2 regions of the Streptomyces sp. NPDC127106 genome follow, and region 2 is predicted to be linked to the other one. Evidence: riboswitches for the same ligand, from Rfam matches in the RefSeq annotation. Region 2 holds a riboswitch; the other holds the start of a gene.
What was found. Region 2 has a riboswitch for S-adenosylmethionine ahead of ACFVGY_RS17340 (aminotransferase class V-fold PLP-dependent enzyme). Riboswitches for the same ligand answer to the same signal wherever they lie in the genome.
Positions count from the first base shown of each region.

Region 1: linked by a shared signal. The riboswitch ahead of thrC (threonine synthase) and the one ahead of ACFVGY_RS17340 (aminotransferase class V-fold PLP-dependent enzyme) in region 2 are both predicted to bind S-adenosylmethionine.

Region 1 covers NZ_JBHXTC010000034.1:71,443-83,888, forward strand. Annotated here, with positions in the region: gene ACFVGY_RS25325 (M4 family metallopeptidase) at 1-604, opposite strand, end outside; gene ACFVGY_RS25330 (Uma2 family endonuclease) at 756-1,238, shown strand; gene ACFVGY_RS25335 (PQQ-binding-like beta-propeller repeat protein) at 1,264-2,682, opposite strand; gene ACFVGY_RS25340 (Uma2 family endonuclease) at 2,791-3,363, opposite strand; gene ACFVGY_RS25345 (phosphoribosylanthranilate isomerase) at 3,466-4,065, opposite strand; gene ACFVGY_RS25350 (GNAT family N-acetyltransferase) at 4,124-4,555, shown strand; gene ACFVGY_RS25355 (Uma2 family endonuclease) at 4,711-5,295, shown strand; gene groL (chaperonin GroEL) at 5,374-6,993, opposite strand; gene ACFVGY_RS25365 (cold-shock protein) at 7,409-7,612, opposite strand; gene ACFVGY_RS25370 (MoaD/ThiS family protein) at 8,009-8,287, opposite strand; gene thrC (threonine synthase) at 8,322-9,641, opposite strand; SAM riboswitch class I at 9,659-9,812, opposite strand; gene ACFVGY_RS25380 (glucosyl-3-phosphoglycerate synthase) at 10,009-10,959, shown strand; gene ACFVGY_RS25385 (trehalose-6-phosphate synthase) at 11,069-12,446, shown strand, end outside.
Region 2 covers NZ_JBHXTC010000018.1:7,227-16,923, forward strand. Annotated here, with positions in the region: gene ACFVGY_RS17330 (rhomboid family intramembrane serine protease) at 1-661, shown strand, start outside; gene ACFVGY_RS17335 (Lrp/AsnC family transcriptional regulator) at 658-939, shown strand; gene ACFVGY_RS17340 (aminotransferase class V-fold PLP-dependent enzyme) at 1,110-2,579, opposite strand; SAM riboswitch class IV at 2,823-2,939, opposite strand; gene trpD (anthranilate phosphoribosyltransferase) at 3,029-4,093, opposite strand; gene ACFVGY_RS17350 (cytochrome bc complex cytochrome b subunit) at 4,241-5,890, opposite strand; gene ACFVGY_RS17355 (Rieske 2Fe-2S domain-containing protein) at 5,887-6,945, opposite strand; gene ACFVGY_RS17360 (c-type cytochrome) at 6,942-7,751, opposite strand; gene ACFVGY_RS17365 (heme-copper oxidase subunit III) at 7,829-8,449, opposite strand; gene ACFVGY_RS17370 (hypothetical protein) at 8,637-9,038, shown strand; gene ACFVGY_RS17375 (Ig-like domain-containing protein) at 9,134-9,697, opposite strand, start outside.

The sequences.
Region 1 (12,446 bases), on a different contig from region 2:
TCGTGGACTCGTTCAGGCCCCCGGCCTCGCCGTTCAGATCCAGGCCGGCGGTCGCGCCGGTGATCCCGTGGGTCATCTCGTGCGCCACCACGTCGGTGGCGTTCCACGCGGCATTGCCGCCGGACGCCGGACCCAGGAGCAGACAACCGCACTCCCCGTCGTACTGGGCGAAGAACTGGCCGTCAGCCGGACCCACGTCGGTGAACAAACGGGGCCCCACCCCGTCGTCGTGGATGCCGCGCCTCCCGTGCTGCTTCAGGAAGTAGTCCCAGGTCCGCGCGGCCCCGACGTGGGCGTCCACGTCGGCGGTCTGCCGGTCGTCCTTGCTCCCGTTGCCCCAGTCGTCGTCGGCGTCCGCCGACGGTGTGCCGGCGTCCCAGCCCTCGAAGTAGGCGTTGGCCAGGTTGCGCACCTGGAGACCGCCGCGCCCGGGATCGACCAGCACGAACTCGCCCTTGGCGTTCCGGCTCGTGCTGATCCGTACGTCGCCGTTGTGATGGCCGTGCCCGAAACCGGCGCGCGCCGTGCCCGCCTGGGCCACCCCGGTCGTGCCCAGGGCCACCAGAGCCGCTGCCAGCGCAATTGCCTTCGTTGTCTTCTTCACGTGCCTAGGACGTCCGAAGCGTGACGAGGTTGCCGCTCCGATGACACTTCGTCAACGCGTCCGGCCGGCCCGGCGGGCCGGGCCGTCTTCGTCAGCCGCCCCTGAGTCGACTCACCCTGTCGGGCTAATCCTGCGTCGTACCTCGGGCGCGTTGTCACATACCGAGGTCAAGCCCGTGCCCGACGGCGACCACGACGAGATCATCATGTGGGTGCTGCGGCAGTGCATGCAGCAGCGGCCGGAACGGGCGTTGTATCCGGAGCGCGGACTGAAGGTGGAGCAGTGCCGCACCGGCCGGGCCCGTGCGGACGGCGTGCTCGCGCCGGTCGGCACCTTTGCCGGTGCCGGGGAGTGGGCCGATCCGGCGGACGTGCTCATGGTGCTGGAGGTGACCTCCCACGACCGCGACACCGACCGGCAGGACCGGACCGAGAAGCGCGACGGGTACGCCTCGGCCGGAATCCCCGTCCACGTCCTCGTCGACCGTCAGGGCTGCACCGTGACCGTCCACAGTGAACCCGGGGGCGACTCCTCCCTCCGCAGCTCGTCGTTCCCGTACGGCGAGACCGTCAAGATCCCCGCACCCGTCGGCATCGTCCTCAACACCGAAGCGCTGAAGAACTTCGCCCACTAGCCGGCGCGCCGCGGCGGGGCGTTCGTCACCAGCCGGACGCCGGGGCCACGTCGAAGACCGGCGGCAGGCGGCCGCCGGCGTCCAGGTTGACGAACGTCCTGCCGTGGAAGGCGATCGACTCGCCCATCGGCAGGTCGCGCAGGACCGTCGACGGCCCGGCCGGCTGTCCGGTGCGCAGGTCGAGGTGCCACAGGTGCGTGTACGCGCCCTGCGTCACCACCTCGACCCGGCCGGTCCGGCCGACGCCCAGGGCGCGGACCCACATGTCGTCCTCGAAGGCCCGCGTCCACAGCAGACGGCCGTCGACCAGCGAGTACGCCTCCAACACCTCCCTCTTCTCCCGCTCCGGGACCGCCACGAGCAGCACGTCCCCGACCACCCGCCGCTGCCCGGTCGCAGCCGGGACGTACGGCGGCTCCGCCCCGCCCCCGCGCGGGCGACCCGCGTCGTCGAACAGCAGCAGCCGGTCGTTCGCGATGACCGCGGCCGGGACGGTCGACACGATGCGCGGGTACTCGGCCGGGAGCGGGGTCCGCCAGGCGACGGCGCCGGTACGGGCATCCAGTGCGAGCAGCTCGCGGCCCTCGTCCGAGCGGACCGTGACCAGGACCCGGTACGGCCCGGCGGCCACCTCCTGGACGATGGCACCGGGCCGCGTCGGCAGCGGGGCGCGCCAGCGTTCCGTGCCCTCGCGCAGGTCGTGGGCGAGGACGGCCCCCGCCGTGGCCGACACCGCGAGCGAGCCGCCCGCCGAGAGCGTGCCCGTGCCCGTGCCCGTCGGTGCCGGGACGTCCTTCGACCACCGCTCCTCGCCGGAGGTGAGGTCCACCGCCGCGATCCGGGTCCCGCACGGGCCGGCCCCCGTCGCCGTGGCATAGGCGAGGACGCCGGTGCCGGACGGGGTGTCCGCACCCATCGCGCACACCGTGGTGCCCTCGGGCGCGGCGCGGCCCCAGCTGCGGCGGCCCCCGCCGTTGTAGGCGGTCAGGCCGTCCTCGCGGACCCGGACCACCCGCCCGGAACCGGGCTCACCGGCCCAGGAGCCGAGCGGCTTCCCGGCGCCGGCCCCCTCGGGGGCCTGGTGGCCGGACAGGTCCATGTGCGGGCCGCGCATCCACGAGAAGCCATACCAGGCGGGCCACAGCGCGGTGAGGGCGACCACGACGGCCACGGTCCAGAGGGCCGCGGACCGCCGGGGACGGCCGCGCTGGGCGACCACCCACAGGACTGCCGCGACGAGCCAGGCCACCACCGTGCACAGCAGCAGCCGGCCCAGGCCGCGCGGGCAGTCCGTGCTGTTGCACACGTCGCTGACCGCGTCGACGCTCGACACCTTCGCGTACAGGACGGCGTACAGCACGGTGACGGCGCTGAACGCGCAGGCCGCGGCCAGCACGGCGCCGTCCCGGAGCCGCCTCCCGAGCGGCGGCGTCCTGTCGTCCATGATCCCCCCTTTGGCCGCAGCCTAACCGCCGGCCCGGGCGGTCCTCCATGGACTCCGGTTCCGGTCGCTAGCCGTGCTGCGGGGCCGGGAATCCGGCGGTGTCCAGCGTCAGCCGGAACGGTTCGGGAAGCTCCGCTTTCCGCCGGACGCCACCCGGTCGGCGTGCCTGTAGGCGCCCTTGTCGGGTCTCGTGAACAAGGTGCTCGTCGGGCCGTGCCGGTCGAAGCCGTCGATCAGAAGGTGCACCGGGACCGGAGCATGGCCGTACGCCCAGAGCTTCCTCGTGCGGGCGTCGTCGGCGTTGGTCCTTGAGGTGACCTCGACGATGAGCAGCGCCTCGGCGGCGTCGATCGGGTCGGAGGGGTCGGCCGCCACGTCCTCGACCAGCTCCCGCGGGGCCACCAGCACGTCGGGGACGTAGAGCTCGCCCAGGGGAGCGATGTGGACGCCCAGCGCCCGGTAGACCTCCCACTCCGGTGGAAGGAGGCTGTACAGAGCCCGCTGCACCCTGGCCACGATCCCGTTGCGATGGCGGTCGGGCGGCGGGGACAGGGTGATGCGGCCGCCGTAGACCTCGGCGCGCCAGCCCTCCGGTACGTCCAGGTCGCGCCAGGTCTGCAGCAGGTACTCCCACGCGTGGCCACCGTCGTACCGGCCCGGCCCGGGGCGCTCGTTCGGCATATGCCGAGGAGCGCACGCAGCCGGGCCTCGGGATGCAGCCGCATCCCGACCCGATCCCCCCGACGGACGGCGGGTCCCCCTCGTACCGAGGGGGCCGGGCCCCTACCCCCGGGCCGCGGCCACGAAGGCGCGGATCAGGTCCGGGGACTTCACGCCGCGCTCCCGCTCGACACCACTGGACACGTCCACACCCCACGCGCCCGTGGTCTCCACGGCCTTGCGGACGTTGTCCGGGTTCAGGCCGCCCGCCAGCAGCCAGTGGCCGCGGGGGGCGGTGAACTCCGCGGCGGCCCAGTTCCACGGCCTGCCGGAGCCGGGGTCGGGTGCGTCGATCAGGAGCAGGTCCTCGCCGTACTCCCCGCAGCGCTCCACCCGCTGCGCGGTGGCCCGCAGCAGGGTGCGGCCCTCGGCGCGCAGGGCCCCGTAGTACTCCGGGCCCTCGTCCCCGTGCAGCTGCACGCCCCGGACCCCGCTCTCCTCCGTGAGCCGCCGCACCTCCTCCACCGGCTGGCCCCGGAACACGCCGACCGTGAGGACCCCGGCCGGGACCCGCGCGGCCAGCTCCCGCGCCTCGGCGGCGCCGATCGTACGGGGGCTGCCCGCGGCGAAGACGAAGCCGACGGCATCGGCGCCGGCGGCCACGGCCGCGTCGACGTCGTGCGCGGTCTTCAGACCGCAGATCTTCACGAAGAGGTCGCTCATGCCCCCAGTGAAACAAATTACGGTGACCCGGCCCGGGCGATCTTGAAGACTGGGCACCATGACCGACACGACACACACCCTCACCACCGGCGGCCCCGACTCCGGGCTCGACGAACGGCTCGGCAAGGAGCTGGACGCCTTCAACAAGGAGGCCTCCGGAGCCGCGCCCTCCGAGTTCACGGTGCGCGTGAACGACGCGGACGGCCAGCTCGTCGCCGGGCTCAGCGGCTGGAGCTGGGGCGACCGGGCGGGCATCGCCATGGTGTGGGTGCGGGAGGACAGCCGCCGCGACGGCTGGGGCGGCAAGCTCCTGGCCGCGGCGGAGGCGGAGGCGGCGGCCCGCGGCTGCCGCACGATCATGGTGTCCTCGTTCACCTTCCAGGCGCCGGCCTTCTACGCCCGCCACGGCTACGAGGAGACCACCCGTGTCCCCGGCTTCCCCGGCGACCACGAGGACGTCTACTTCCTGAAGCCCCTCGGTCCGGCCTGACCCGACCCGGGCCGCCGCACGTTCCGGAGCGCCGCCTCCGCAGGGGTGGCCTCCGCCCGGATCCGGGCGGAGCGGCAGTCCCGCCCCTAGCCTGGGACGTGCATGCGCCGAGGCGAGCACGACCACCCCGATCCCGGACGACGACGGTGACGATCATGATCGAGCGGGACACCCCCAGAGAGACCTTGCCGCCGCCGACGTTCGAAGACCTCCTGCGCACCGTCGAGGAGATGAACACGCCAGACGGCTTCAAGGCCGAGCTCATCCGGGGGAAGATCGTCGTGTCACCGTGGTCCGAGCTGCGTTACTACCGCCCCATGCGGGTACTGCGCGAGCAGCTCGGGGCCCACGCGCCCGAAGGGCACGTGGCAGACATTGCGCCCTTCCTGTTCCGGTTCCCGGCAGTCGCGCGAGCGTACGGGCCCGAGCTCTTCGTGGCCGACGAGGCCGCCTTCAAAGAGGACGGGCGCCACGCTGACGCCGCCGCCCTGTCCCTGGTCGCGGAGTTCACCTCCGTCTCCACCAGGGACGCGGACTGGGCGGAGAAGCTGGAAGTCTACGGCCGCCTGGTACCCGTCTACCTGGTCGTCGACGTGCAGGACGCGGAGATCACCTGCTTCTCCGACCCCTCCCCGCACGGCTACCGCTCCCGGCAGACGGTTTCCTTCGGCAAGCCCCTGGACGTCCCGGAGCCGTTCGGGTTCGCGCTCGAAACCACCGGGTTCGCCTCCGGGGCGTGAAACGCCCGAGGGCGGCACGCCTTCCCTGGGGAAGGGGTGCCGCCCTCGGTCGAGAACAGCCGATCAGCGCGGGGCCGATCAGAAGTCCATGTCACCGCCCGGCATGCCGCCCGGAGCGGCGGCGGCCTTCTCCGGCTTGTCGGCGATGACGGCCTCGGTGGTCAGGAACAGCGCGGCGATCGACGCGGCGTTCTGCAGGGCGGAGCGGGTGACCTTCGCCGGGTCGATGATGCCCTCGGCGATCATGTCGACGTACTCGCCGGTCGCGGCGTTCAGGCCGTGGCCCGGGGTCAGGTTGCGCACCTTCTCCACCACGACGCCGCCCTCGAGGCCGGCGTTGACGGAGATCTGCTTCAGCGGGGCCTCGAGGGCCAGCTTGACGGCGGCGGCACCGGTGGCCTCGTCGCCCTCCAGCTCCAGCTTCTCGAAGACCGAGGAGGCCTGCAGCAGGGCCACGCCACCACCGGCGACGATGCCCTCCTCGACGGCGGCCTTCGCGTTGCGGACGGCGTCCTCGATGCGGTGCTTGCGCTCCTTGAGCTCGACCTCGGTCGCGGCACCGGCCTTGATGACGGCCACGCCGCCGGCCAGCTTCGCGAGGCGCTCCTGCAGCTTCTCGCGGTCGTAGTCCGAGTCGGAGTTCTCGATCTCGGCGCGGATCTGGTTGACGCGACCGGCAACCTGGTCGCTGTCACCGGCACCGTCGACGATGGTGGTCTCGTCCTTGGTGATGACGACCTTGCGGGCGCGGCCCAGCAGGTCCAGGCCGGCGTTCTCCAGCTTGAGGCCGACCTCCTCGGAGATGACCGTGCCGCCCGTGAGGATGGCGATGTCGCCGAGCATGGCCTTGCGGCGGTCGCCGAAGCCCGGGGCCTTGACGGCGACGGACTTGAAGGTGCCGCGGATCTTGTTGACGACCAGGGTCGACAGGGCCTCGCCCTCGACGTCCTCGGCGATGATCAGCAGCGGCTTGCCGGACTGCATGACCTTCTCCAGCAGCGGAAGGAGGTCCTTCACGTTGCTGACCTTGGAGTTGACGATCAGGAGGTACGGGTCGTCGAGGGACGCCTCCATACGCTCCATGTCGGTGGCGAAGTACGCCGAGATGTAGCCCTTGTCGAAGCGCATGCCCTCGGTGAGCTCCAGCTCCAGACCGAAGGTCTGGGACTCCTCGACGGTGATGACGCCTTCCTTGCCGACCTTGTCCATGGCCTCGGCGATCAGCTCGCCGATCTGGGTGTCGGCGGCGGAGATGGAGGCCGTGGAAGCGATCTGCTCCTTGGTCTCGACATCCTTCGCCTGCTCCAGCAGGGCGCCGGAGACGGCCTCGACGGCCTTCTCGATGCCGCGCTTGAGGGCCATCGGGTTGGCGCCGGCGGCCACGTTGCGCAGGCCCTCGCGGACGAGCGCCTGGGCCAGGACGGTGGCGGTGGTCGTACCGTCGCCCGCGACGTCGTCCGTCTTCTTGGCGACTTCCTTGACCAGCTCGGCGCCGATCTTCTCGTACGGGTCCTCGAGCTCGATCTCCTTGGCGATGGAGACACCATCGTTGGTGATCGTGGGGGCGCCCCACTTCTTCTCAAGGACGACGTTGCGACCCTTGGGGCCAAGGGTGACCTTGACGGCGTCGGCGAGCTGGTTCATGCCGCGCTCGAGACCGCGCCGGGCCTCCTCGTCGAACGCAATGATCTTGGCCATCTGAAGTGGTCCTCCAGGACTGGGGTTCCCCCTGCGCCGCTAGGCGCGCGGGGAGGGTGGATTGCTCCGGACCGCGCCTGCGCCCGCGACGGACGGCCTGCGTGCCCGGCGGTTCCTTCCCGCCGGACGCTGCGGGCCTCACCGACCCGGTCCCGTGTAGTAGCACTCTCCGCGGGAGAGTGCTAACGCCAATGATTAGCACTCGACCCCCGCGAGTGCAAGCGGCTTCGGGCATCCCCGGCCACGCCGCCGGGCACCCGCCGCGGGACGGCGCCGGATGCCGGACGCCGGAGCCGGCTCGCCGGACGGGCTGTCGGCCGCGTGCGGCCCGGGACGCACGAAGGGCCCGCACCCCTCCTCAGGATGTGGACCCTCGTGTACGCGTCGGTGGCCGGTCGTGCCGGTCGCGCCGGTCTCAGACGGCGAGCTTGACCATGTCCGCCTGCGGGCCCTTCTGGCCCTGCGAGATCTCGAACTCGACCCGCTGACCCTCTTCAAGGGTGCGGTATCCGTCCATCTGGATGGCGCTGTAGTGGACGAACACATCCGCACCACCGTCGACCGCGATGAAGCCGTAGCCCTTCTCCGCGTTGAACCACTTGACGGTGCCCTGAGCCATGCCTAACTCCCCTATTACTGGCCCTTGCGCGGGAACGCACTTCGCGGTCCCGGGTCAGAACTTGCGCCGGAACGCCTCGACCGCGGCTGAATGTATCTGCACCGGTGCTGTCTGCAACAGGTCAATCCGACGAGAATTCCGGTCACACCGAAAGAGGGAAATAGGCCGAAAATTTATCGTATTCCCGGGCAACTCGGACCTGGCATATCGCGCCAAAGCCCCATACCGCACGCGCACATTGACTCAATGTCACCCCTCGCGGGGCCCGCTCATATGCGGCGGGCAAGAACAACGGAGGGGGCTTCCCCAACTCTACCGCGCCCAACCAAGCAGAATTACCCCCTCCGCTTAATGCCGGAGGGGGTAATCCCGGGTACGACGTATCAGGCGTACGCCTCAGCAGCCGCCGGCGACCGCCGGGATGATCGAGACGCCCGCACCGTCCGGGGTGGCCGCCTGCAGGCCGCCCTCGAAGCGCACGTCGTCGTCGTTCACGTAGACGTTCACGAAGCGGCGCAGCTTGCCCTGGTCGTCGAGGACGCGCGCGGCGATGCCGGGGTGGTTCTGCTCCAGCGACGCGATGACCTCGGCGAGGGTCGCGCCCTCGGCCGGGACCTCGGCCTGGCCGCCGGTGTAGGTGCGCAGGATGGTGGGGATGCGGACGTTGACGCTCATGGCGCTACTGCCTTTCCGGTAGAGCGGGGGATGGTCAGGCCAGGCCGGCGGCGCGGAACGCGTCCAGGCTGGGGCGGATGGTGGCCGTCTGCCCGCTGTCCGCGGCCACCGCCTCCAGGGTCTTCAGGCCGTCGCCCGTGTTGAGGACGACGGTGGTCAGCGCGGGGTCGAGCTGCCCGTTCTCGATCAGCTTCTTCGTCACGCCGACGGTCACGCCGCCCGCGGTCTCGGCGAAGATGCCCTCGGTCCGGGCCAGGATCTTGATGGCCTCGACGACCTGCTCGTCCGTCACGTCCTCGACGTAGCCGCCGGTGCGGCGCGCGATGTCCAGCACGTAGGGGCCGTCGGCCGGGTTGCCGATGGCGAGCGACTTGGCGATCGTGTTCGGCTTCTGCGGGCGCACCACGTCGTGGCCGGCCTTGAAGGCGGTGGACACCGGGGAGCAGCCCTCGGCCTGCGCGCCGAAGATCTTGTACGGCTTGTCCTCGACCAGGCCGAGCTTGATCAGCTCCTGCAGACCCTTGTCGATCTTCGTCAGCTGGGAGCCGGAGGCGATCGGGACGACGATCTGGTCGGGGAGCCGCCAGCCGAGCTGCTCGCAGATCTCGTACGCGAGCGTCTTGGAGCCCTCGCCGTAGTACGGGCGCAGGTTCACGTTGACGAAGCCCCAGCCCTCGCCCAGCGGGTCGCCGATGAGCTCCGAGCAGAAGCGGTTCACGTCGTCGTAGTTGCCCTCGATGCCGACCAGGTCGCCGCCGTACACGCCGGCCATGACGACCTTGCCCTGCTCCAGGTCGTGCGGGATGAACACGCAGGAGCGGAAGCCGGCCCGGGCGGCGGCTGCGCCGACGGCGCCGGCCAGGTTGCCGGTGGAGGAGCAGGAGAGCGTGGTGAAGCCGAAGGCGCGGGCGGCCTCGACGGCGATCGCGACGACGCGGTCCTTGAAGGAGTGCGTCGGGTTGCCGGAGTCGTCCTTGACGTACAGCTTGCCGGTGACGCCGAGCTCCTTGGCCAGGTTCTCGGCGTCGACGAGCTGGGTGAAGCCCGGGTTCAGGCTGGGCTTGGCGGCCACGTCGGCGGGGACGGGCAGCAGCGGCGCGTACCGCCAGATGTTGTTCGGACCGGCCTCGATCGCGGCGCGCAGGGCCTCGGCGTCTTCGGACGACCCGGTGCCGGCCGGGAACGCGTACGCGACCTCCAGCGGGCCGAAGCACTCGACGCACGCGAAGACCGGGCCGAGCTCGAAACGGGTACCGCACTCCCGACACGACAGGGCCGAGGCGGGACCGAGGTCGACGGAGGGCGCGGCGTCGGAGGGTACGGCGGCAGGGGTGGCAACGGTCTGTGCAGCCATGATGGCGAGGCCCTTTCTCCTCATCTTCCCCATGGCGCATTTCGCCATGAGACGGAATTGGCACCTTCCCTAGCCGGGGACCTCGCTGCTGCTGCACGCAGGCGCGGGAAACCGACTGGAGGGTTGCCGGGGCTTCAACGGGCCGTGTCCCTCTGCCCCTCTGGATGAGCGGTATGGCGCCGGTCCGCGCGCTCGTGGCGCGCCGACGCGTTTGTCCGCGGGACCCCCGGCATGCGGCGGTCCTTCGCGTTGTTCAAGACTGTAACCGAAGGCTCGGGCAGTTGAGACGGCTGTCCGATGCGCGAGATGGATCGCTTTTGAGCCGGAACAGCCGGTCACGCAGCCGAAGGAACAGGGAGTGCCGAACGTGCTGGAAGAGGTGGAGCGCTGGCTCGCGGACCGCTCCTGGTCCGTTGCCGACCGACCGCTCGACCAGCTCCTCGCCGCGAAACGGGCGTCGGGCACGACGGTCAGCGTCGTCCTGCCCGCGCTCGACGAGGAGGCGACGGTCGGCGCGATCGTCGAGGTCATCCGGCGCGATCTCGTCGAACGGCCGGCCTTCCCGCTCGTCGACGAACTGGTGGTCGTCGACTCCGGCTCCACCGACCGCACCGCCGAGGTCGCCGCGAAGGCCGGCGCCCGCGTGGTCCACCGCGACGCGATCCTGCCCCGCATCCCGGCCCTGCCCGGCAAGGGCGAGGTGCTGTGGCGCTCGCTGCTCGCCACCACCGGCGACGTCGTCTGCTTCGTCGACGCGGACCTGCGGGACTTCTCGGCCGCCTTCGTCACCGGGATCGTCGGCCCGCTGCTGACCGAGCCGGACGTGCAGTTCGTCAAGGCGATGTACGACCGGCCGCTCGGCGACGCCCCCGGACAGGGCGGCCGGGTCACCGAGCTCGTCGCCCGGCCCCTGCTCAACCTGCACTGGCCGCAGCTGGCCGGCTTCGTCCAGCCGCTGGGCGGCGAGTACGCCGTCCGCCGCTCGCTGCTGGAGCGGCTGCCGTTCCCCGTCGGCTACGGCGTCGAGCTGGGCCTGCTGGTCGACGCGCTCCACACGGTCGGGCTGGACGCCCTCGCCCAGGTGGACGTCGGCGTACGGCTCCACCGCCACCAGGACGGGCAGGCACTCGGCCGGATGGCCGCGGCGATCTACCGGACGGCGCAGCTGCGGCTCTCGCGCGGGCACCTGGTACGGCCCGTGCTGACGCAGTTCGAGCGCGGCCCGGGCGGGTTCGTGCCGCGCACGCACGCCGTGGACACCGAGGAGCGGCCGCCGATGACCGAGATCGAGGAGTACGCGGTCCGGCGCGTCGCCTGACGGCGGGCGGCACGACGGTGTCAGGGGGACGGTGTCAGGGGCGCGTCAGGGGGCACACCGGGGTGAGAACGGACGTTTGAGGCGGGGCGGGCCGGGCTAGGTTCGCCGCATGGCTTCCCACGTTCTCGTCGCAGCCAACCGCGGACCGCTCTCCTACGCCCTCGATGCCGACGGCACCCTCGGCGCCCGGCGCGGCGGGGGCGGCCTCGTCTCCGGCCTGTCCGCCGCTCTCGCCGAGCAGCCCGACGCGCTGTGGATCTGCGCCGCCCTGTCGGACGCGGACCGCGAGGCCGTCCGCCGCGGCGTCGCCGAACCCGGCGTGCGCATGCTGGACATCGACCCGGCCGTGTACGACGCCGCCTACAACGGCATCGCGAACTCGGTGCTCTGGTTCACCCACCACCACCTGTACGACATCCCCCGCACCCCCGTCTTCGACGCCGCCTTCCGGCGCCAGTGGGCGGCGTACACCGGCTACAACCGGGCCTTCGCACGGGCACTGGCCGAGGAGGCGGCCCAGGACGCCTGCGTGCTCGTCCAGGACTACCACCTGGCGCTCGTGCCGGGGCTGCTGCGCGAGCTGCGGCCCGACCTGCGGATCGCCCACTTCACGCACACGCCGTGGGCGTCGTGGGAATTCCTCGACATGCTGCCCGACGACATCCGGCGCGAGCTCGTCTGGGGCATGCTCGGCGCCGACCTGCTCGGCTTCCACACCTGGGCCTGGGCGCACGCCTTCCTCAGCTGCGCCCACCTGGAGGACGAGCGCGGCATCGCCGATCCGCTCATGCCCGCGGGGACGGGCGGCGAGCGGTACGTGCAGAAGGCGATGCGCGGCCCGGTCCGGCACCGGCGCACCGACGTCGCCGTGTACCCGCTGGGCGTGGACGGCGACGAGCTGCGCCGGCTCGCGCACCGGCCGGAGGTCGACGACCGGCTGGCGGGACTGCGCGCCGAGATCGGGGACCGCAAGACGATCGTCCGCGTCGACCGGACGGAGCTGTCGAAGAACATCGTGCGCGGGCTCCTCGCCTACCGGGAGCTGCTGATCACCTACCCGGAGTGGCGCGGGCAGGTGGTGCACCTGGCCTCCGCGTACCCCTCGCGGCAGGACCTGGAGGTCTACCGGTCGTACACGGCGGCCGTGCGGGACCTGGCCGCGGAGATCAACGCGGAGTTCGGCACGGCGCAGTGGCAGCCGGTGCTGTTGTCGGTGCAGGACGACTTCGCCCGGTCCCTCGCCGTGTACCGGCTGGCGGACGTGGCGCTCGTCAACCCGGTCCGGGACGGGATGAACCTCGTCGCGAAGGAGATCCCGGTGGTGTCGGAGCAGGGCTGCGCGCTGGTGCTGTCCACCGGGGCGGGGGCGTACGGGGAGCTGCGGGGCGATGCGGTGACGGTGAACCCGTACGACGTGACGGAGACCGCGGAGGCGTTGCACGCCGCGCTGTCCATGCCGGGCGGGGAGCGGCTGGAGCGGACGAAGC
Region 2 (9,697 bases):
GATCGCCGCCTGCTGCGTGGTGTTCCTGCTCGGTCCCGCCTCCGGCCTGAACCCGGCGTACGGGACCGGCGAACGGCTGGTGGAGACGGGGACCGCCTACTTCCGGCGCTGGGGCGTGGTCCCGGACGAGCTCTTCGGGGGCTCCGCCCGGGCGCTGCTGACGCCGCTGACGGCCCTGTTCGTCCACGGCAGCTGGCTGCACCTGCTCGGCAACCTGCTCTTCCTCCACGTCTTCGGTGCGATGACGGAGGAGCGGATGGGCCGCGCGGCCTTCCTCTGCTTCTACATCGGCACGGGCTACCTCGCGCTGGCGGCGTACGCGGCGGCCAACGCCTCCTCCGGGGAGACGCTCGTCGGGGCGTCCGGCGCGATCTCGGCGGTACTGGGCGCGTTCCTGTACCTGTTCCCGCGCGCCCGGGTGACGAGCCTCTTCCCGTTCCTGTTCTTCCTGCCGCTGCGGTTCCCCGCCCGGCTCGTCCTGCTGTTCTGGTTCGCCCTGCAGTGGGTGGCCGCGCACCGCGCGGACAGCGGGCCCGGCGTGGCGTACCTGGCGCACCTGGTGGGCTTCTCCCTCGGCTTCGTCCACGCGTGGGTGCGTTACCGGCGTGCGACTAGAGTGAGGCGACCAGCGACGGCCACCGAGGGAGACAGCCAGCCATGATCACCGCGATCGTGCTCATCAAGACCAGCGTGGACCGCATCCCCGAGATCGCCGAGTCCATCGCGGCGCTGGAGAACGTCAGCGAGGTCTACTCCGTCACGGGCACGTACGACCTCATCGCCCTGGTGCGCGTGAACCGCCACGACGACCTGGCGGACATCATCCCGGGCCGCATCAGCAAGATCCCCGGCGTGGAGGCGACGGACACCCACGTGGCGTTCCGCACCTACTCCCAGCACGACCTGGAAGCGGCCTTCGCCATCGGCCTGGACGCCTAGCCGCCCCTGCCGCCGCCGGAGCCCCCGCCCGCCGGCCGCGCCCCGGCGTCAGAGCCGCGGCAGGGCCTCCCCGGGGTCTTCCGGGCCCGGCAGCGGCCGGCCCTCCGCACAGGCCAGGGCGGTGGCCACCGGGTCCCCGTACGTCGTGTGCCTCATGGTCACCGACCGTGTCACACGGCCGGGACGCAGCGGCCCTCCTCCGTGCGGTACTGCCACTGCGCGCCCTCGGTGACGAGCTCCCGGACCGCGCGGACGAACCGCTCCACGTGCTCGTCGGGGGTCCCGGCGCCGAAGCTCACCCGGATCGCGTTCAGCGACCTCCCCCGCCCCGCGGCCGGGGGGACCCCCACCTCGCTCCGCCCGCCCGGCTCCCCCTCCGGGGCCCCGCACGCGCCGGGCTCCTGCGGGGCGCTGCCGAGCAGGGTGCGCACCAGCGGATGGGCGCAGAACAGGCCGTCGCGGACCCCGATGCCGTACTCGGCCGACAGGGCGGCGGCGAAGTGGGAGCTGTTCCAGCCCTCCACCACGAAGGAGAGGACGCCGACGCGCGGGGCGTCGTCCCCGAACAGGGAGAGGATCCGCACCTGCGGGATGCCGGCGAGGCCCGCGCGGACCTGTGCGATCAGCTCGTGTTCGCGGGCGACGAGCCGGTCGAAGCCGGCCTCGGTCAGGGCGCGGCAGGCGGAGGCGATGGCGTAGACGCCGATGACGTTGGGGGATCCGGCCTCGTGGCGGGCGGCCGTGGTGTGCCACTCGACGTCGACGCCGCCGTCCTCGCGGCGGGCGACCGTCCGCGAGGCGCCGCCGCCGGCCAGGTAGGGCCGGGCCTGCTGCAGCCAGTCGGCCCGTCCGGCCAGCACGCCCGAGCCGAAGGGCGCGTACAGCTTGTGCCCGGAGAAGGCCACCCAGTCCACGTCGAGGTCCTGGACGGAGACGGGGTGGTGCGGGGCCAGCTGGGCGGCGTCGAGGACGATCCGGGCGCCGTGGGCGTGCGCCGCGGCGGCGAGCTCGCGCACCGGCCACAGCTCACCGGTGACGTTGGACGCCCCCGTGACGCAGACCAGCGCCGCACCGTGGACGTCCCGGTCCGCGAGGGCCCGCTCCAGGGCGGCCACGGCCTCCTCGGGGCTGCGCGGGGCGTCGAGGTACGTGACCTGCGCACCGTCCCAGGGCAGCAGCGAGGCGTGGTGCTCGGTCTCGAAGACGAAGACGCGGCAGTCGGCCGGGAGAGCGGCGGCGAGCAGGTTGAGGGAGTCGGTGGTGGACCGGGTGAAGACCACCTGGTCGGAGGGGCGGCAGTCCAGGAACGCGGCGACCGCGGCCCGGCTCTGCTCGAAGAGGTCGGTGGAGAGCTGCGAGAGGTAGCCCGCCCCGCGGTGCACGCTGCCGTAGTAGGGGGCGTACGCGGCCACGTCGTCCCAGACGCGCTGGAGGGCGGGGGCGCTGGCGGCGTAGTCGAGGGCCGCGTAGGTGACCTCGCCACCCGTGACGAGCGGGACGGTGACGTCCCGGCCGAGGACCGGGAGCGGCCCGGCACAGGCGGCGGAAGCGGCACCGCCCGCGCAGGCGGCGGAAGCGGCCGAGGCGGTCTCGACGGAGGCGGTAGCGGTCGCGGTGGCGGCGTTCAGGAATGCGGACATGGCGGTATCTCCCGGCGGGCAGCGGAACGGCTTCGGATGTCACCCGTCCGCGGGTACGGCGCTGCGGCCGGCCGGGGGACGGGGAGGAATGCCTCGGAGCACGGGCCTGGGCGCACACGGCTGCCCGGGTACGCGGAGGGAAGGGACCCTGGTCCGAGGGGTGGAGAAGGGGCGGAGCCGCCCTATCGCATTCGCTTGCTCACGGAAAACGCTCCTCGAGGACCAGGACCCCTGGTGTCGAGGGATCCGCGCTTGCCGCGGACCTCGCTGCCCGCGGCCTGGTCATCACCCGGGGCACCCCGCCACGGAAGGAGGGTTGCCGGACAGCAAGCCGGGGCCAAAACGCTGTCACTCGTGACCTGGTCAGTCATCCTGCCACAAGATCCCGCACGCACAAGACCCCGGTCCGTATGCCGGACCGGGGTCTTGGCCGAAAAAGATCTCTCAGGTCAGGCGTTGCTGGCGGCCACCCACCGCTCCAGGGCGGCCTGCGCCGCGCCCGAGTCGATGGCCTCCGCGGCCCGCTCGACGCCCGCCCGGATCTGCTCCTCCAGGGATCCGCTGCCCGGGTCGACGGCCACCAGGGCGGCGGCCGAGTTCAGCAGCACCGCGTCCCGCACCGGGCCGGTCTCACCGGCCAGCACCCGCCGCGCGACGTCCGCGTTGTACGAGGCGTCCGCGCCCCGCAGCTCCACGACGTCCACGAGGCCGATGCCCACGTCGCGCGGGTCGAAGGCCTGCTCCTGCACCCGCCCCTCGCGGACCCACCACACCCGGGACGTGGCCGTCGTGGTCAGCTCGTCCAGGCCGTCGTCCCCGCGGAACACCAGGGCCGAGGAGCCGCGCTCCGCCAGCACGCCCGCGACGATGGGGGCCATCCGGGCGTCGGCGACGCCGGTGGCCTGCGCCCGGACCCGGGCCGGATTGGTCAGCGGGCCCAGGAAGTTGAAGGTGGTCCGGATGCCCAGTTCGCGGCGGGCCGGGGCCACGTGCCGCAGCGCCGGGTGGAACTTCACCGCGAAGCAGAAGGTGATGCCGGCCTCCTCGGCCACCCGGGCCACCCGGGCCGGGGTGAGGTCCAGGTTGACGCCCAGCTTCTCCAGCACGTCGGAGGCCCCGCTCGCCGAGGACGCGGCCCGGTTGCCGTGCTTGACCACCTTGGCGCCGGTACCGGCCACCACGATCGAGGACATGGTCGAGATGTTCACGGTCTTGGCCCCGTCGCCGCCGGTGCCGACGATGTCCACCGTCCGGCCGGGCACCTCGATCAGGTTGGCGTGCGCGTACATGGCCCGCACCAGGCCGTTGATCTCCTCGACCGTCTCCCCCTTGGCCCGCAGGGCGACCGCGAAACCGGCGATCTGGGCGTCGGTGGCCTCCCCCCGCATGATCCGGTCCATGGCCCACGCCGTGTCGTCGGCGTGCAGGTCCCGGCCCGAGAGCAGCGCGTCCAGTACGGCCGGCCAGGACCGGGCCGCCACGCTGTCGCCGCCTGCCGGGGTCACAACGTTCATGGTCCGCTCCTGAGGGTCCACAGTCGAATGGGAAGGCCTTCAGCCTATCCAGGCCGGACAGACGGCGAAGAGCCCCGTCCAGACCCTGGACGGGGCTCTTGCCGTGGGCGACACCGGGACTGACCGAAATCAGACCCTCACGCGGGATCAGTGGTGGCCGTGGCCGCTCTGGATCTCCTTGAACTCCTCCACCGTGGGCTTCGGAATCTGGTTGCCCTCGCCGTACATGCCCTGGCTGAGCTTGGCGCGGAGCTTCTCCGACATCTTGACCTTGCGCTCGACGCCGTTCTCGTCGACCGTCGGGCCGAGCTCCAGCGGCTTGTACTGCTCGTGCGCGGTGAGCGTGTGCAGCTTGGCCTGGTCCAGGGTCTCGTGGACCTCGATGAACTCACCGTGCGGCAGCCGCTTGATGATGCCGGTCTCACGACCGTGCAGCACCTTGTCGTGGTCCCGGCGCTGCAGGCCGAGGCAGATGCGCTTGGTGACGATGAACGCGATCACCGGGACGGCGAAGAAGCCGATCCGCACGAACCAGGTGATGTTGTTGATCGAGAGGTGGAAGTACTGCGCGAACATGTCGTTGCCACCGCCGACCAGGAGCACGATGTACTCCGCGATCCAGGCGACACCGAAGGCCGTGCGGGTCGGGGCGTTGCGCGGGCGGTCCAGGATGTGGTGCTCGCGCTTGTCGCCGGTGACCCAGGACTCGATGAACGGCCACACCGCGATCGCGCCGAGGACCAGCGGGAAGAGCACCAGCGGGATGAACACGCCCAGGACGAGCGTGTGGCCCCACAGGTTGATCTCCCAGCCCGGCATGGCACGGATCAGGCCTTCCGGCATACCCATGTACCAGTCGGGCTGCGCACCGGTGGACACGTGGTCCGGGCGGTACGGGCCGAGCGCCCAGATCGGGTTGATCGAGGCGATCGCCGCGATGGCCGCGATGACACCGAAGACCAGGAAGAAGAAGCCTCCGGCCTTGGCCATGTAGACCGGCAGCAGCGGCATGCCGACGACGTTGTTGTTCGTCTTGCCGGGGCCCGCGAACTGGGTGTGCTTGTGGTAGAAGACCAGGATCAGGTGGGCCACCAGCAGGCCCATCATGATGCCGGGCAGCAGCAGGATGTGGATCGAGTAGAACCGGGCGACGAAGTCGCCGCCGGGGAACTCGCCGCCGAAGAGGAAGAACGAGATGTACGTGCCGACGACCGGCACGGACAGGATCGCGCCCTCCATGAAGCGGACACCGGTGCCCGAGAGCAGGTCGTCCGGCAGGGAGTAACCGGTGAAACCGGTGAACATGCCGAGGACCAGCAGCAGGAAGCCGAAGACCCAGTTGACCTCACGCGGCTTGCGGAACGCGCCGGTGAAGAAGACGCGCATCATGTGCACGACCATGCCGGCGACGAAGATCAGCGCGGCCCAGTGGTGGATCTGCCGGATGAGCAGACCACCGCGGACGTCGAAGCTGATCTCCAGTGTCGAGGCGAACGCCTCGGACATCCGGACGCCCTGCATCGGCACGTACGAGCCGTGGTACACGACCTCGTTCATGCTCGGGTGGAAGAACAGCGTCAGGTACACACCCGTGAGGATGATGATGATGAAGCTGTAGAGGCAGACCTCACCCAGCATGAAGGACCAGTGGTCCGGGAAGATCTTGCGCATGTTCGCCTTGGCGAGGCTGTAGATGCCCAGGCGGCCATCCGCCCAGTCAGCCACGCGCTCGCCGGCGGGCGCCTTGCGCTTCCCCGCCGCGCCAGCGGCTGATGTGTTCGAAGTGGCGGTACTCATCCGCGCTCCCAGAATGCAGGACCGACGGGCTCCTCGAAGTCGCCGTGCGCCTCAAGGAAGCCTTCGCGGTTCACGCCGATCCGCAGCTGCGGAAGCGCGTGGCCGGCGGGTCCGAAGACGACGCGACCGCCGTCGGAGAGGTCGAAGGTGGACTGGTGGCACGGGCAGAGCACGTGGTGCGTCTGCTGCTCGTACAGGCTGATCGGGCAGCCGACGTGGGTGCAGATCTTCGAGTAGGCGACGATGCCGTCGTGGGACCACTCGAGTTCCTGCTTGTCCTTGATGTCCTCCGGCTTGATCCGGACGATCATCAGGGCGGCCTTGGCGATCTCGTTGTTGAAGTCGTGCGCGTCCTCCTCCAGGCCCTCGGGCATGACGAAGGTGAGCGAACCGACCGGGACGTCCTCGGGACGCAGCGGCTCCATCGTGTTCTGGTTGATGAGCAGCTTGCCCTTGGCCCACAGGGTGTGGCGCAGCTTGTCCTCGGGCAGCGGACCGAGGTCGCGCATGATCACGACGGCGGACAGCGGCAGCATGGCCAGCGCGCCGAGCATCGTGTTGCGGATCAGCGGACGGCGGGCGATGCCCGACTCGTTCGCACCGTCGGCGAAGTCCTGCATGACCTTCGCCTTGACCTCGGGCGAGGCCGCGATCTCGTGGCGGTCGTCGGCGACCTCGACGTCGGACATCAGGGTGCGGGCCCAGTGGACCGCGCCCGCGCCGATGCAGAAGAGGGCCGCGCCCAGGCTCATGCCGAGGGCGAAGTTGAGCGCGCTGATCTTCCCGAGGGGGAAGAGGAACACGATCTTGTCGACCGGGATGACCACGTACGACACGATGAAGGCAACGGTGGCCAGCATCGACACCGTGAAGAGCATCGCCACGGTGCGCTCGGAGCGCCTCGCGGCCCGCTCGTCGATGTCCTGGATGCGCGGCTTGTGGACCGGCAGGCCCGGGTCGGCGAACGGGTCGTCCGCGACCGCTACACCGGCGTGGTGCTCGTCGCCCTGCTCGCTCGGCAGGTGCTTTTCTTCGGGAATGTCTTGGCTACTCATGACTTCTTGGCCTTAGCGGTGTGGGCCGCGACCCAGACGGCGACAGCGATCAGCGCACCCAGACCGAAGATCCAGCCGAACAGGCCCTCCGAGACGGGGCCGAGGCCGCCGAGCTTCAGACCGCCGGGGTTGACCGACTTCTCGCCGTTCACGTTCTGGAGGTACGCGATGATGTCCTTCTTCTGCTTCTCCGGCATCGTGGTGTCGGGGAAGGAGGGCATGTTCTGCGGGCCGGTGAGCATGGCCTCGTAGATGTGCTTCGGCGAGACGTCCTCGAGGTTCGGGGCGTACTTGCCGTCGGTCAGCGCGCCGCCCTCACCGGTGAAGTTGTGGCACTGTGCGCAGTTGTTGCGGAACAGCTCGCCACCCTTTGCGATGTCGGCGCCGGCCGGGTCGTACTGCTTCTCGGTCGGCGTGATCGGACCGGCACCGAGGGAGGCGATGTACGCCGCCAGCTGGTCGATCTGCGCCTGCGAGTAGATGTTGGGCTTCTTCGGCACCTGGGCGCCGGGCTGCTGGGCCGGCATACGGCCCGTGCTCACCTGGAAGTCGACGGCCGCGGAGCCGACGCCGACCAGGCTGGGGCCGTCAGTGGTTCCCTGACCGCCGGTCCCGTGGCAGCTTGCGCAACCCACGGCGTAGAGCTTCTTGCCCTCCTCGATGGCGAGGGACTGGGCGGTTTCTTCGGCCTGCGCCTTGCCCGCAGGGGCGAAGGCGGCGTACAGCCCCCCAGTGGCCGCCAGCGCGAGGAGTAGAACGACGACCGCCGCCAGCGGATGGCGTCGTCGTGCGGAGAGCTTTTTCACGGATTACCCCGGTGTCAGGATCTTCTGCGTCGGTGTTTCTGGCTGTCGGTGCCGGGTCTGGCCCGGTGACGTGTTCGCTACTTGATCAGGTAGATCGTCGCGAAGAGGCCGATCCAGACGACATCGACGAAGTGCCAGTAGTAGGACACGACGATGGCCGACGTGGCCTGTTCGTGGGTGAACCTCTTGGCGGCGTACGTCCGGCCGAGGACCAGCAGGAAGGCGATGAGACCGCCCGTCACGTGCAGGCCGTGGAAGCCGGTGGTCAGGTAGAAGACCGAGCCGTACGGGCCGGACGAGAGCGTCATGTTCTCGTGCTTGACCAGCTCGGTGTACTCGAACACCTGGCCGCCGATGAAGATCGCGCCCATAACGAACGTGATGATGAACCACGTGCGGAGCTTCTTCACGTCACCGCGCTCCGCGGCGAAGACGCCGAGCTGGCAGGTGAGGGAGGAGAGCACCAGGATCGTGGTGTTCGTCGCCGAGAAGGGCAGATTCAGGCTGTTGGCCTGCTCCGTCCAGTACTCGGTGCCCGTCACCGATCGCAGGGTGAAGTACATCGCGAAGAGGGCCGCGAAGAACATCAGCTCGGAACTCAACCAAATGATGGTTCCGACGCTGACGAGGTTCGGTCGGTTGACCGTCGGGTGCGCGTGCCCGGTATCTACTGTCGTTGCTGTCGCCACGACCGACATTATGTCGGTCGCTTATCCGGCCCTCACGCCGGGGGGTGCCGTTCGGAGTGTCCGGCCCCTGTGCAGGGCCCGAACGGCCCATCAGCCGTGCGTGCGCGAGGGTGTGCGAACCGATGTTGACGCCGGGTCGGGAGGAGTAGCATCCCGCGCAACATCAACGTGATTCACGGCACCGTGGAGGAACGAAATGCGGTCGACTGCACGGGTTCTGGTCTACAGCGACGACGCGAACACCCGGCAGCAGGTGCGCCTGGCGGCCGGACGCCGGCCGGCCGCGGACCTGCCGCCGGTGGAGTTCACCGAGTGCGCCACACTGCCCGCCGTCCTGTCCGAGCTGGATGCGGGCGGGATCGACGTGTGCGTCCTGGACGGCGAGGCCGTTCCGGCCGGCGGCATGGGCGTGTGCCGGCAGATCAAGGACGAGGTCTTCCGCTGCCCGCCCGTGCTGCTGCTGATGGGCCGTCCCCAGGACGCCTGGCTGGCCACCTGGAGCCGCGCGGACGCGGCGGTGACCCTGCCGGTCGATCCGGTGGAGTTCGCGGACGCCTTGGCGCGCCTGCTGCGCGCACGGCTGTCCCTGGACGCGTAGCGGACGGAGCCGGCGGTGCGCCGGGCCGCGCACGGGGCCCTGCGCACCGGCGGCGCCGGCCGCACCGGGGGTGTCCGAACCGGGTGGGGGCGGCCTCAGACCCGCGGGCGCAGACGGGCCTGGTCGACCACGCTGCGGCCGTCCTGGGTGTCCTTGAGCAGGGCGCTGCCCTGGCGCCAGTCCTTCCAGTTCATGTTCCAGTCGCCGTAGCCGTTGCCGAAGGTGGGCATGTCCTCGCCGATGCTGTTGACGACCTGCACGATGTCGCCCTCGGTGATGTTCTCGTAGAACCAGGCCGCGTTGCCCGTGCTCATGCCGGTGCAGCCGTGGCTGACGTTCTCGTAGCCGTGGAAGCCGACGGACCACGGGGCGGCGTGGACGTATTCACCACTCCAGGTGACACGGGTGGCGTAGTAGACGGGCAGGTCGTAGTTCTCGCTGCCGCTGATGCCCACGGTGTCGCCGCGCATCCGGACGAAGTACTGCTTGCCGAGCACGACCTTGACCCCGTTGCGGGTGGAGAAGCCCGGCTTGCCGGTGGTCACCGGAATGGTGTTGATCACTTCTCCGTTGCGCTTGAACGTCATGTGGTGGGTGGCGGCGTCGGTGAGGACCTCGACGCGGTCCCCGATCTGTAGCTTGATCGGCTTGCTGGCGGC